DNA from 3 places in the Pseudoalteromonas sp. P1-8 genome. Region 2 is predicted to be linked to each of the others. Evidence: predicted binding sites of a transcription regulator. Region 2 holds the regulator's gene; each other region holds the start of a gene.
What was found. The regulator LexA, encoded in region 2, represses DNA repair genes until DNA is damaged. The targets are predictions, from matches to a motif close to TACTGTATNNNNATACAGTA.

Region 1: AN213_RS00840 (SulA-like leucine-rich domain-containing protein) is a predicted target of LexA. The motif match lies at 2,251-2,270, and genes of this name have one in related genera.
Region 3: ruvC (crossover junction endodeoxyribonuclease RuvC) is a predicted target of LexA. The motif match lies at 2,314-2,333, and genes of this name have one in related genera.

What each region holds. Positions count from the first base shown of each region.
Region 1 covers NZ_LJSO01000001.1:198,084-202,436, forward strand. The annotation lists gene AN213_RS00835 (S9 family peptidase) at 66-1,991, shown strand; gene AN213_RS00840 (SulA-like leucine-rich domain-containing protein) at 2,294-2,731, shown strand; gene AN213_RS00845 (YchJ family protein) at 2,772-3,251, shown strand; gene AN213_RS00850 (alpha/beta hydrolase) at 3,248-4,072, opposite strand; gene AN213_RS00855 (alpha/beta hydrolase) at 4,075-4,353, opposite strand, start outside.
Region 2 covers NZ_LJSO01000006.1:196,414-200,766, reverse strand. The annotation lists gene ctaD (cytochrome c oxidase subunit I) at 1-334, opposite strand, end outside; gene coxB (cytochrome c oxidase subunit II) at 334-1,476, opposite strand; gene lexA (transcriptional repressor LexA) at 1,914-2,531, opposite strand; gene AN213_RS10580 (PaaI family thioesterase) at 2,693-3,130, shown strand; gene AN213_RS10575 (hypothetical protein) at 3,138-3,518, opposite strand; gene AN213_RS20565 (hypothetical protein) at 3,677-3,955, shown strand; gene AN213_RS20560 (hypothetical protein) at 4,041-4,353, shown strand, end outside.
Region 3 covers NZ_LJSO01000007.1:151,062-155,414, forward strand. The annotation lists gene ruvB (Holliday junction branch migration DNA helicase RuvB) at 105-1,109, opposite strand; gene ruvA (Holliday junction branch migration protein RuvA) at 1,117-1,737, opposite strand; gene ruvC (crossover junction endodeoxyribonuclease RuvC) at 1,739-2,263, opposite strand; gene AN213_RS11740 (ABC transporter permease) at 2,400-4,353, opposite strand, start outside.

The DNA of each region.
Region 1 (4,353 bases), on a different contig from region 2:
AAACTTGCGTTTAGATTATGAACAGGCAACACTTTATAACGAAAAATTAACAAGGAATAATTACAATGAAACCGAGTTTTCAACTAGCTGCCGTTGCATGCGCGCTTAGCCTTGCACTGGCAGGATGTTCTCAATCAACCCCATCAACAAGTAGCACCGAAAGCGTGCAACAAAGCCAAACTGTTAAACAGTACGACGCTGAAACCTTTTTTGATACAACCTCAATTATGGGCAGCAGCTTTTCACCGAAAGGCGACAAAATACTCGTTAGCAGTGACGAAAGCGGCATTTATAGCCTTTATGAAGTAGATATAAAAACCGCCCAAAAAACCCGCTTAACAGACTTTGAAGACAGTACTTATGCTGTGGCTTATTTCCCTAAAGATGAGCGCGTACTATTTACTAAAGACTCTGGTGGTAACGAGCGTTATCACATCTACGTTCGCGAAACAGATGGCACAGTTAAAGATCTTACGCCAGGTGAAGAAACCCGTGCAGGATTTGCAGGCTTCACAGAAGACGGTAAACACTTTTTTATAACCAGCAATCAGCGTGATGCTAAGTTTATGGACCTATATCGTGTTGATGCTAACAGCTATGAAGTAACGCCTGTTTATCAAAATACTATGGGGCTAGATGTCGGCGCAATCAGCCCTGACGGCCGCTTTATTGCTTTATCGAAAAACAATTCGAACAAAGACAGCGATGTATTTATTCTCGATACGAGTAAGAAAACACTGAAACCAGAGCTCATTACCCGTCATGACGATGACGCTAAGTATGGCCCAGAAACCTTCTCAAGAGACAGTAAATCATTATATTACTCAACCGATGCCAAAGGTGAATTTGCAGAGGTGTGGCGCTATGACTTAACGACCGGCGAGCACAGCCCTGCCCTCAAAGATGAGTGGGATGTGAGTTTTATTTACTTCTCTAAATCTGGCCGTTATCAAGTAAGCGGTGTTAATGCTGACGCAAGCACTAAAGTGTCGATAATTGATACCACCACAGGTAAAGGTATTGCCATGCCATCGCTGCCTGCTGGTAACTTACGTGGTGTGAACTTTTCAGCTGATGAAAAGACCATGGCGTTTTATTTAAATTCAGATACCTCGCCAAGTAACCTATTTGTGTGGCAACTCGGTGAATCAAAAGCTAAACAATTAACCAACACATTAAGTGATGCCATTGATCAAAATGACTTGGTTGAAAGCACAATTGTGCGCTTTAAAAGCTTTGATGGTTTAGAGATCCCTGGGGTTTTATATAAGCCTAAGCAAGCTAATAGTAACAACAAAGTACCAGCTTTAGTTTGGGTGCACGGCGGTCCTGGCGGCCAAAGTCGCACAGGATATAGTGCAATGCAGCAGCATCTAGTCAATCATGGTTATGCCATTTTTGCAGTAAATAACCGTGGCAGCTCAGGCTATGGTAAAACCTTCTTCCATTTAGATGATAAAAAACACGGCACTGACGATTTACAAGATATTGTTTACGGTAAAAAACACCTGCAAAGCCTAGATTGGGTTGATGCTGATAAAATTGGCATCATGGGGGGCAGCTATGGTGGCTTTATGACCGCCGCAGCACTTGCCTTTGAACCAGAAGAGTTCAAAGTAGGCATTAATATATTTGGTGTAACAAACTGGGTTAGAACCTTAAACTCAATTCCACCATGGTGGGAAAGCTTTAAAAAGGCACTGTATGATGAAATGGGCGACCCAGCGACAGACGGTGAACGTCACCGTGCCATTTCGCCACTATTTCATGCTAAAAACATCACCAAGCCATTAATGGTGATCCAAGGTGCTAACGACCCACGCGTTTTACAAGTTGAAAGCGATGAACTTGTTGCCGCTGTAAAGGCAAATGGCGTGCCTGTTGAATATGTATTATTCGATGATGAAGGCCATGGTTTTACTAAAAAAGAAAACCGCATAAAAGCCTCAAATGCATACCTTGAGTTCTTAAATACCTACTTAGATAAATAGCAAAATTGCAAAGATAAAGAGCCGGTATTATGCCGGCTTTTTTATGCAAAACACCTGTATAGAATCAAAATTTAACAGTTTATACAGTACTGTATAAAATACTGTGTGGATTTAATGGTAAATTTTTCACCTTTTCCAACCTTCAAAATAAAACCATAAGCAACTGTTTAATAACAATTAAATAATATTAACTAAAATAAAACTGAATAATTGGTTAAAAAATAGCAAAAAAGTACTTGCGCAAAAACACTGTATAAACTACTGTATACACATACTGTATAAACAACCAGTGAGTGAAAGTTATGTTACAGCCAATTACCTTAAGAACAGTTAAAAGCTACCAACAAGATAACGACAAAGCGTCTGTTAATTTAATTCAAATTGAAGACGAAATATCAGCAACCTTTGAGCTATTAAAAGTATTGCATCATTACAATAGCCAAAATGCATGGACACTATTAATTGCTCCTGATCATGTTCCTAGTAAAGCCTTACTAGATTCGTGTTCGATTGATACCAGCAAACTTCTTGTGATCAGACAAAAACATTTAGTTAATCTTGAGTATGTTCTTAGTTCAGCATTACATAACGGTAATTTTGCTGCTGTGATCACATGGACAGATATTGTTAACAATCATCAACTTGATTCGATGAACTTAAACCTTGAGCAGGCATCTGCTAAGTTTTATTGTTTTACAAAAAGCGCTCAATTAAACAATTTAGTACCGCAGCCACAATAGGCTTGTTAAAATAACAATTTATAGTTTTAGGTAAGTTGTTATGACATCACTCACACACTCCCTTTGTCCTTGTGGCAGCGAATCGACTTACGAGCTTTGCTGCCAACCTTTTCATACAGGTGCAAGCCAAGCTGATACGCCAGAGCAACTTATGCGTTCTCGTTTTAGTGCATACGCGCTGAAAGATGCGAAATATGTATTCAGTACCTATGCACAAAGCCAGCAAGCCGCTAACCCTGTTCGCGAAATTAAAGATTTTGCTAATAGCTGCCGTTTTACCAAGCTAAGTGTTTTAGATACTGAACATAATGATCAAGAAGGTTTTGTCGAATTTAAAGCTAATTACTTTTACCAAAACTTGTATTGTGAGTTACACGAAAAGTCGCGTTTTATTAAAGAAGATGGCCTATGGCGTTACTTAGATGGTGATATAACGCCAGTTGCAGATATTAAAATTGGCCGTAACGACGAGTGCCCTTGTGGGAGCGGCAAAAAATATAAAAAGTGTCACGCTCTTTAATTACCATTAACCTGGTAAATCCAGTCTAAGGCTTGGGTAATCGTTGTTGGGAATGCAGTTGCATGGCGTGCCTGAGGGATAACAAATAAATTTGTTGTAACCAGCGCGCCGCTATGTTTATTAATTTTAGCTGCTAATTGCCTTGCGCCCGACACCATTTTTTCACCTTCGCTTTCTTCAAGTTCTCCCACTGCGATGTAAACTTTTGTTGTGTTGGCAGCTGGTTTTACAGCCATAGCTAATATTGAGTTTTCTTTAAACCACACTGAAGGACTGCCGATAATATAATTTGAAAAAAGCGAAGGCTCAGTGAATAAGGTATAAGCCGCAAATAAACCGCCAAGTGAGTTACCGACTAACGTACTTTTTTGGGTTGTTCTGAAGTCGGCCTCAATATAAGGCAATACAGTATGTTTTAGGTAGTTTAGATACTGACTTGCTCCGCCAGTTTTACGCTGCCAATTTTTATCTTCAAATGGCGTATAGTCATAAATACGGCTATCAAGCCCTGATACACCTTTTTGATATCCTACTGCAACGATAATTACCTCTTCTATAGCCCCCGAATTCATCATAAAGCGACTAGCACCAGAGGTAATTGGCAAACTGTAGTTTGCATCTAACAGGTAAACAACTGGGTAGCGCTTCTGGTTTTGCTTTTGGTAGCTGCGTGGCAATTTAATCGTAATGGGGTATTCGTTTTCGGTATGTTTATCTTTAAGTAACACAGTATTAGTATGTGGCAAAGTAAACGGCTCAGCATAGCTTACGGAGGTCACGCCCAAAACACTGATCACCAAAACGAGCAATATATAAGGCATAGTTAATCCTTTAACCACTTCTTAATTGGTAACAGCCACTCATCTTTTGGTTTATAAAATGTGCCATGGGAGAGCCCTGTATTAATGCTTAATTCTTCGAACTTGGTTACGTCACTTCTATCAATTAAAAATTGGCAAGAGCCAACCTGATCTGAGCGCTCAAAGATAGAATACACCTTGCCATAAGCCTTAACTGATGTGTGATTTTTTATAAGGCCTGCACAACCTGCCAATATAATTAAGTTAATATGTGTACGCTTAAGTTCATTGGCTGCTAGGAT
Region 2 (4,353 bases):
TGTCTGGTGCGCCTATCATCATAGGCACCATCCAGTTTGCAAGCCCAGTGAACGCGGGCATAACGGCACCAAACACCATAATCAAACCATGTACTGTGGTCATTTGGTTAAAAAAGTGCGGGTCGACTAGCTGTAATCCAGGCTGAAAGAGTTCAGCACGGATCACCATTGCCATGGCTCCACCAATTAAAAACATGGTGAGTGAAAAAATCAGGTATAAACTCCCGATGTCTTTATGATTGGTGGTGTAAAGCCAGCGCTTAAAACCTTTAGCAGGATGGTGATGGTCGTGATGCGCATGCCCAGTTGCTTGCTCGTTAATAACATTACTCATTAGTTCGCCTCCGCTGCTGCATCAATCGCGGCTTGAATTTGACTCGGTTGGATAACATCGCCGGTATCATTACCCCACGCGTTTCGCTTATAAGTAATAACCGCAGCAAGTTGCTTAATTGAAAGCTGTTTATCAAACGCTTGCATTGCTGTGCCAGGCTTACCGTGTAACACGATATCTATGTGATCTTTTACATCACCTAATACAATCGGGCTGCCTTTAAGTGCTGGAAATACGCCTGGTAGGCCCATACCGGTAGGTTGGTGACATGCAGCACAGCTTGCCATATACACTTGCTCACCTAAGACCATAAGCTCTTCTTTCGGTAATGTTTGATCAAGCAAAGCAGCATCTGCTGCGGCCGCATTGGCTTTTTCTTGCTTGGCATCTGCAAGCCAATTAGCAAATTCATCTTCAGGTAAGGCTTTCACCACAACAGGCATAAAGCCATGATCTTTACCGCATAACTCAGCACATTGACCACGGTATACTCCTGGCTCGTTAATACGTGTCCACGCTTCATTGATAAACCCAGGATTTGCATCCTTTTTAACCGCAAAATCAGGCACCCACCATGAATGAATTACATCGTCTGAGGTCATTAAAAAGCGAACTTTTTTATTGATAGGAAGTACTAGCGGTTTATCTACTTCAAGCAAATAATGCTCAGTTTTCTCTGCTTGGTTGTCTATTTGATCTTTAGGAGTAGATAGAATCGAGTAATAAGCAATGTCTTCACCCATGTACTCGTAATGCCACTTCCATTGTGAGCCAGTCACTTTAATGGTGATATCGGCTTTAGAAGCATCTTCCATGGCAATTAAGGTTTTTGTGGCAGGCACAGCCATGGCGATTAAGATGACAAATGGAATGGCAGTCCAAAGTATTTCAACTTTTGTACTTTCATGAAATTGGGCAGGCTTGGCCCCTTTGGATTTACGGTGGTGTATTAAAGCCCAAAACATCACCGCAAATACGATGATGCCGATTACACAGCAGATAATAAATATCGTCATGTGTAACTCATAAACATTATTACTTATATCGGTCACCCCTTTACGCATATTGTATTGGCTATTTGCCAATGCAAGCTCAGGAAGTGCAAACAATATAAGCCACAAGGCGTAACGCAGTTTACCCATGTGACGGCTCCTTTAGATGCTATTGCAAGACGCAAAGCGAAAAGGCGATACAACAAGGTGCCCATTCGTTTTTCTTATTGTTCAGAGCGACTACGTATCATTTTGACCCACTTATGATACCGACCCCTTGACTAACACCTCGCACATTTTTGTGTCTTTTTATTAATTAGGTGTTAATACAGTGTATTAACCAATTAGTTAAAAAATGACCAATAAGCAAGTTTTAATGATAATAAATGTTTATTTTGGTGCAGAAATAACAACTATAATCAGCGCGTTATTTAATGTTTAGGAGTAAGAACGAAATATAAAAAGAGAGGAAAACTGCGCCATATAAGGCTTTAAATGAAGAGTAAGGATTCACAAATCCTAATTAAGTAGTAAAATTTCAGCGGCGCACCAAATTGAGTCAATTTGATGCACCAAATTGGGAACGCTTACATCCAGTCAGCGTTACGAATAACACCTACCGCTAACCCCTCGATGTTGAACGACTCATGCTCAAGATCAACCTCAATAGGCGAAAACTCTTCGTTCTCAGCGTGTAAAAGTACTTTGCGACCCGCTTTTTCTAGACGCTTAACTGTTACATCTTCATCGACTCGAGCTACAACTACTTGCCCGTTTTCAGCAACTTGTGTTCTGTGTACTGCAAGCAAATCGCCATCCATAATACCAATGTCTTTCATACTCATACCATTTACACGCAGTAAGAAATCAGCAGCAGGTTTAAATAATGAAGGATCAACTTGGCAGTGACTTTCAACATGCTCTTGAGCCAAAATAGGTTCACCAGCTGCAACACGGCCAATTAAAGGTAAGCCTAACTGCTCTGGCTCATCTTCTTCAATTAACTGAATACCGCGACTCGCCCCAGGCTTCATTTTGATCATGCCTTTTTTTGCCAGTGCTTTTAGGTGTTCTTCAGCAGCATTGGCACTTTTAAAACCCAATGTTTGAGCTATTTCAGCACGCGTAGGTGGCATGCCTGTATCTTTAATAAAGACTTTAATTAGTTCTAAAATTTGCGATTGGCGTTTAGTTAATGGGCGCATACAACTGGTTTTCCATACAGTACATTTAACTGTGAGTATATACAGTTATTTGAAAATCGCAAATTTAAATTAACCCCATCATATTGCTACAAAACTAACATTGAACCACACCGAAAGATGCCATAAGGTATTAGCTTTAATTAGCAGGCTAAGGAAACACAATGAGTATTTGGCACCAACCAATCACGTTAGAGCTTTGCAAAGAGCTTGAACAAGGGATTACCGGTCAAGGCACTTTAATGAAAACTATGGGCATTGAGGTAACTGAAATTGGCGATGATTATTTAATGGCAACCATGCCTGCTATTCCTGAGCATCATAACCCTATGGGCATGGTCCATGGCGGAGCAAACGTTGTATTAGCAGAGACAGTGGCAAGCTATGCAGCCAATTTCGTGGTTGATTTCAATAAGTTTTATGCTGTTGGCCAAGAAATTAATGCCAACCACATGAAAGCGTCACGCAAAGGAACGTTAACAGCAACTGCTAGACCGCTGCATTTAGGTAAGCGAACTTCTGTTTGGGATATTAAAATTACCAATGCCGCAGGAGAGCTTTGCTGCGTATCAAGAATGACCGCAGCTGTTGTAGAGCGATAAATTCAGGCTATTTTTCGACAGGATAAATAGTAATTTCAATCCCTGCGCCAATTGCAGAGATACGTAACAAGGTATCGGCATGCAGGGGTTGGTTAAAGCATTTAGGCGAATTACCTGATTCAAAGCCTATATCAAATGTACGCTTTGAGCACGATAACCACTGTTTTAATGCATTGCGCGAGCAAGACTCAATAAGCTCGCAAAGCTGGTTAATTGCTTTATCAGGAGAGCTGATATCTGCGGTTGCTTCAATACGTGCTAGTTGGCGGTATTCATCTTGGTCATAATGTAAAACCATGGCGTTTTTCTTCAAATCAGCAACAAGCGCACTAATATCGTGCTTTGATTCAAGCTCCAGATCTACATTTAAAAATTGAATTTCCGACATACTCTCGTTTTTACCCTCTATTTATATCGACTGAAACTTTAACTCAGTTTTGTATATATACCAAATCTAGAATACAGTTAATGCGACATTATGCCGCATTGGCAATCTAGCTAAACAACCTAAAATAGCGCCCACATAACAATAATAACGGGGTAATAATGAATAAACGCCTGTTTAAGTATGCTCGTAAAGGGCATAAATGGCTTGGCTACTTACTTGCTTTGCAGATCTTTTTTTGGCTTTTAGGTGGGCTTGTGATGAGCTCATTACCACTTGAAAAAGTGCATGGTAAGCATCTGGCTAATCGCAGTTTAAGTAGTCCATTTTTATTGTCGGACTACCCCGCTTCAATTGATAAAATAACAGCGCAATTCGAGCAAATCGAGCAAATCGAGCAAATCGAGCAAATCGAGCAACGAGCAAATCGAGGGTATTAAATATAGCCATTTTTTAAATACCCCGATTATAGAAGTTACATCCTCTAGCGGTACGTTTATTTTTGATGGCAGAACAGGTGCTAAAATGCCTGCACCGAGTAAAGCGCAAATCATTGAAAATGCGCAAGCTCACCTGCTTATTGACGCAAAAATAACGCAAGCGCAGTTATTAACAAAAGGGCCTAGAGAAGTCGGTCACAAAGCCAATGTTTGGCAAATTAGCTTCGATGATTGGTTAACAACAACCTTATATTTAGATAGCCAAACCGGTAAAGTTATAACTGTGCGCAGCACCCTGTGGCGCATTTTCGACTTTTTCTGGATGCTACACATTATGGATTATGATGAGCGTGAGAACTTTAACAATCCACTACTCATCAGCTTCTCAGCCACTAGCG
Region 3 (4,353 bases), on a different contig from region 2:
ATACACCTACTTAATATAAGCAAGTTATCTCGATAAAAAAAGCAGCTCTCTCGAGCTGCTTGATACTTATAGCTTAAAGCTTGTAACTAACCGCGGGGTTTTAGTTATTTCTCAGGCGTTAGCCCAAAGTGTAAATAAGCAATGTCTGAAACGAGTCGTCCGCGTGGGGTACGCTGAATAAAGCCTTGTTGAATTAAAAACGGCTCTATCACATCTTCGATGGTTTCTTTTTCTTCGCCAATTGCAGCCGCTAGGTTATCAAGGCCAACTGGGCCGCCCATAAATTTTTCGATAATAGCTAGCAAGTATTTTCTATCCATGTAGTCAAAACCGCTTTTATCGACATCAATCATATCGAGGGCTTGCTCTGCAACTGTGGCATTCACTTTGCCGTCTGATTTCACTTGGGTGTAATCACGAACGCGGCGTAATAAACGGTTTGCTATGCGCGGTGTACCGCGTGAACGCTTGGCGATTTCGGTTGCACCTTCATCACACATGGTTAAGTCTAAAAAGCTTGCTGAGCGGGCAACAATTTTTGATAAGTCTTCAACAGAATAAAACTCTAATCGCTGAACAATACCAAAACGGTCTCTAAGTGGTGAGGTGAGTGAGCCAGCACGAGTTGTTGCACCAATTAAAGTAAATGGCGGCAAATCAAGCTTGATTGAGCGTGCTGCGGGGCCCTCACCTATCATTATATCCAGCTGATAATCTTCCATTGCAGGATACAAAATCTCTTCGACTTGCGGGCTCAAACGGTGTATTTCGTCAATAAACAGTACGTCACCTTCTTCAAGGTTCGTTAAAAGCGCAGCTAAATCGCCTGCTTTTTCGAGTACTGGCCCCGACGTTGTTTTAATATTAACGTTAAGCTCGTTGGCAACAATATTTGCAAGTGTGGTTTTACCAAGACCCGGTGGACCAAATATTAATAAGTGATCCAGCGCTTCACCACGGTGGCGAGCTGCCTCGATAAAAATCTCCATTTGTTGCTTAACATGCGGCTGGCCTGTGTAATCGGTTAACAGCTTTGGTCGTATTGCACGATCAACACTGTCTTCGTTACTTTGTTCACTCGCATCTATTAAGCGATCTGCTTCAATCATGGTTTACTCACAACATTGATTTTAGAGCTTCTTTAATTAGAACCTCGGTCGTCATATCTGGTTTGTTCACTGTTTTAACCGCTTTTTGTGCTTGCGGTAGCTTATAGCCTAATGCCACAAGTGCTGATACTGCATCATCGGCAGCATTATTTGCCACTAGGGTATCATCACTTGATGGCTCAATGACGGCATTATCGCTAAATGGTGTAAATAAGTCATTACCCCAATCTTTGAGTCTGTCTTTCATTTCGAGCACTAAACGCTCAGCCGTTTTTTTACCAACACCTGGCAGTTTAACCAGTGTTGTTGCATCTTCATTGTTAACACAACTTACAAATTGCTGCGCTGACATACCCGATAAAATAGCAAGACCAAGTTTTGGCCCTACACCATTGGCTTTTAAAAGCTCTCTAAATAAAGCGCGTTCGGTTTTGTTGTTAAAGCCAAATAATAGCTGGGCATCTTCACGTACCACAAAATGGGTATAAATAACCGCTTGCTCACCCACTGCCGGTAAATCATAAAAGCAAGTCATGGGCATTTGTACTTCGTAGCCTACACCACTTACTTCAATAAGAATTTCTGGTGGCTGCTTTTCAACAAGTAAGCCATTTAATCGACCAATCATATTACTTCCTTAATCTTCCTCTTACGGTTTTGCTCGCACTGCCCGCAAGTTTTATTAAATTTTGTTCTGAGTGTGCATGACAAATAGCAATTGCTAAGGCATCTGCGGCATCGGCTTGAGGGGTACCTGGCAGCTTTAAAATGTTTTTAACCATATGCTGTACTTGAGACTTATCGGCGCCGCCATTACCTACAACAGCCTGCTTAATTTGCCTAGCTGAATATTCATAAACTGGCAGCTCTGCCATTGAAGCGCCAACAATCGCTGCTCCACGTGCTTGACCGAGTTTAAGCGCTGAGTCTGGGTTGTGTGCCATAAACACTTTTTCTATAGCAAAACTGTCTGGTGAGAATTGCTCTACTAATTGACTGATCCCTTGGTAAATCATTTTTAAGCGTACCGGAAAATCGTGATCGGCCAGTTTAATGCAGCCACTGCCTAAATAAGTGAACTTAGCACCTTGGTGAGCAATCACGCCGTACCCTGTTAATCGTGAACCAGGATCAATCCCTAAAATTATCGCCAACTAACTGACCCGTCTATTATCATTATTATCTGCGGTTAATAATGCCAGAGCACTGTATAAATTACCAGTAACCAATTGCAATTCATAAAAAATGCCCGCAATTGCGAGCATTTTATAGTCAACTTTCAAGAGACTTTTACGCGAGTGAACGTAACAGGCCTTGGGTATTTTTTCGCATTGTGCGGGCTATCATCAAATAACCTAAACATGCCACAAATAAGCCCCCGACTGCAGGGCCAATCACCCAAATATGAGGGTGGAACTTACCTGCTAAATCGAACATCTGTTTTTGTACTATTAACAGAGCAATGTCACTGACAATGGCTGCGACTAAACCTGCGGTAACACCTAATAGTAAAAACTCATATAAGGTGGCATTTTTAATTAAGCGCCCTTTCGCACCTAAAGTTCGCAAAATAACAATCTCTTGCATTCGCTCGCCTAAACTTGCTTGCACTTGTGAAATCAGAACTAAAGCACCACAGGCAACCACAATCGCTAGTACAAAGCCAATCGCTAACGATACTTGCTCTATGGTTGAGCGAATTTGTTTAATAAAGCTCTCAACATCTATCACGTTAACCGTTGGGTATTGACGCATCAACTCATTAAACTCACGTTTTTTCTCTGCTTTTACATTCACTGATGAAATATAAGTAGCAGGAAAGCTCGCTAGTACATCAGGGCTTAAAATAATAAAGAAGTTAGGTTTAAGTGTGGTCCAATTAACCTTACGTACACTGGTGATTTTTGCATCAAACGACTGCGCACCAATTAAGAAAGTAAGCGTATCGCCAATTTGTACATCAAGGCGTTCAAGCATCGACTCTTCTACCGATGCCTCGGCTACTGAGTCTTCACTAAACCATGTACCGTCGATAAGCTCGTTTTGATTAGGTAAGTCTTTACGCCAAGTTAGGTTTAACTCACGACCAATACCAGAGCGGGCTTCTTCGTCTTTCTTTTCGTTGTCTTCTTGCGATACTTCGCGGGCAACCAACTCACCATTTACGGCGTTTACACGGCCACGAACAACCGGATAGAAATCAGACGTTGGCATATCGTTTTGCGCTAAGAAGCTAGTTATAGGCTCTAACTCTTGCTCAGTAATGTTCACTAAAAATGAATTAGGGGCATTTTCAGGAAGCTGAGACTGCCAATCCGAAATCATGTCGTTCTTAAGTACAATTAAAAACAGTAATAACTTGATAGCCAAAGCAAAGCTAATTAATTGTACCGCATTCACATTGGCACGCTTTTGAATTGACGCAATCGCCAATGACCAACTATTGCCCGGACTCAAGCCAAGTTTGCGGCCACCACCAAAAATAACCTTTGATAAACCAAATAACACCGCAATTAAAAATGCCGTCGAAAGGAACAAAATTGCACTAATTTTGATGTTGTTACTAAATAACCACATCAGTAAAAACACAGTAAGCGCCGACATAGTAAGGTGCACTTTACTTACTAATAAACGGTCGCCTAAGTTACGACGCAGTACACGTAGCGGCGGAATATCAAATAAATCGAGTAGCGGTTTAATTGAAAACATAACCGCACAAATCACACCCGTGCTAATCGCAATGATCCAAGGCTTTGCCGATGCACTCGGCAATGCTGAGCCCATGGTTTGTGCCAAATAATCCGTGGCAACCGCTTGTAAACCATAACCAATCAGTAAACCGACAATCACCGACATTGAACATACAAGGCTCAAATGTAATAAATAGATCTTACGGATCATAGAGCGGCTACCGCCAAGCGTTTTCATCATAGCAACTGGGTCGTACTGACGCTCACAATACCGTTTTGCCGATACCGCAATAGCAACAGCAGCTAAAATAATGCCAAGTAAACCAGCTAGCAATAAATAGCTTTCGGCACGATTTAAACTATTAGAAATAGGTGACTGGCGGTCTTTAACGCCATACCAACGCTGGTTTTCTTTCATCTGTGGTTTTAACCAAGCATAAAAGCTATCTAAGTTGTCTTTGTCGCCAGCATAAAGTTGGCGGTAAAACACCCGACTGCCCGGCTGAATTACCTCTGTAACAGCAATGTCTGCTTCATTAATTAAGATTCGCTGG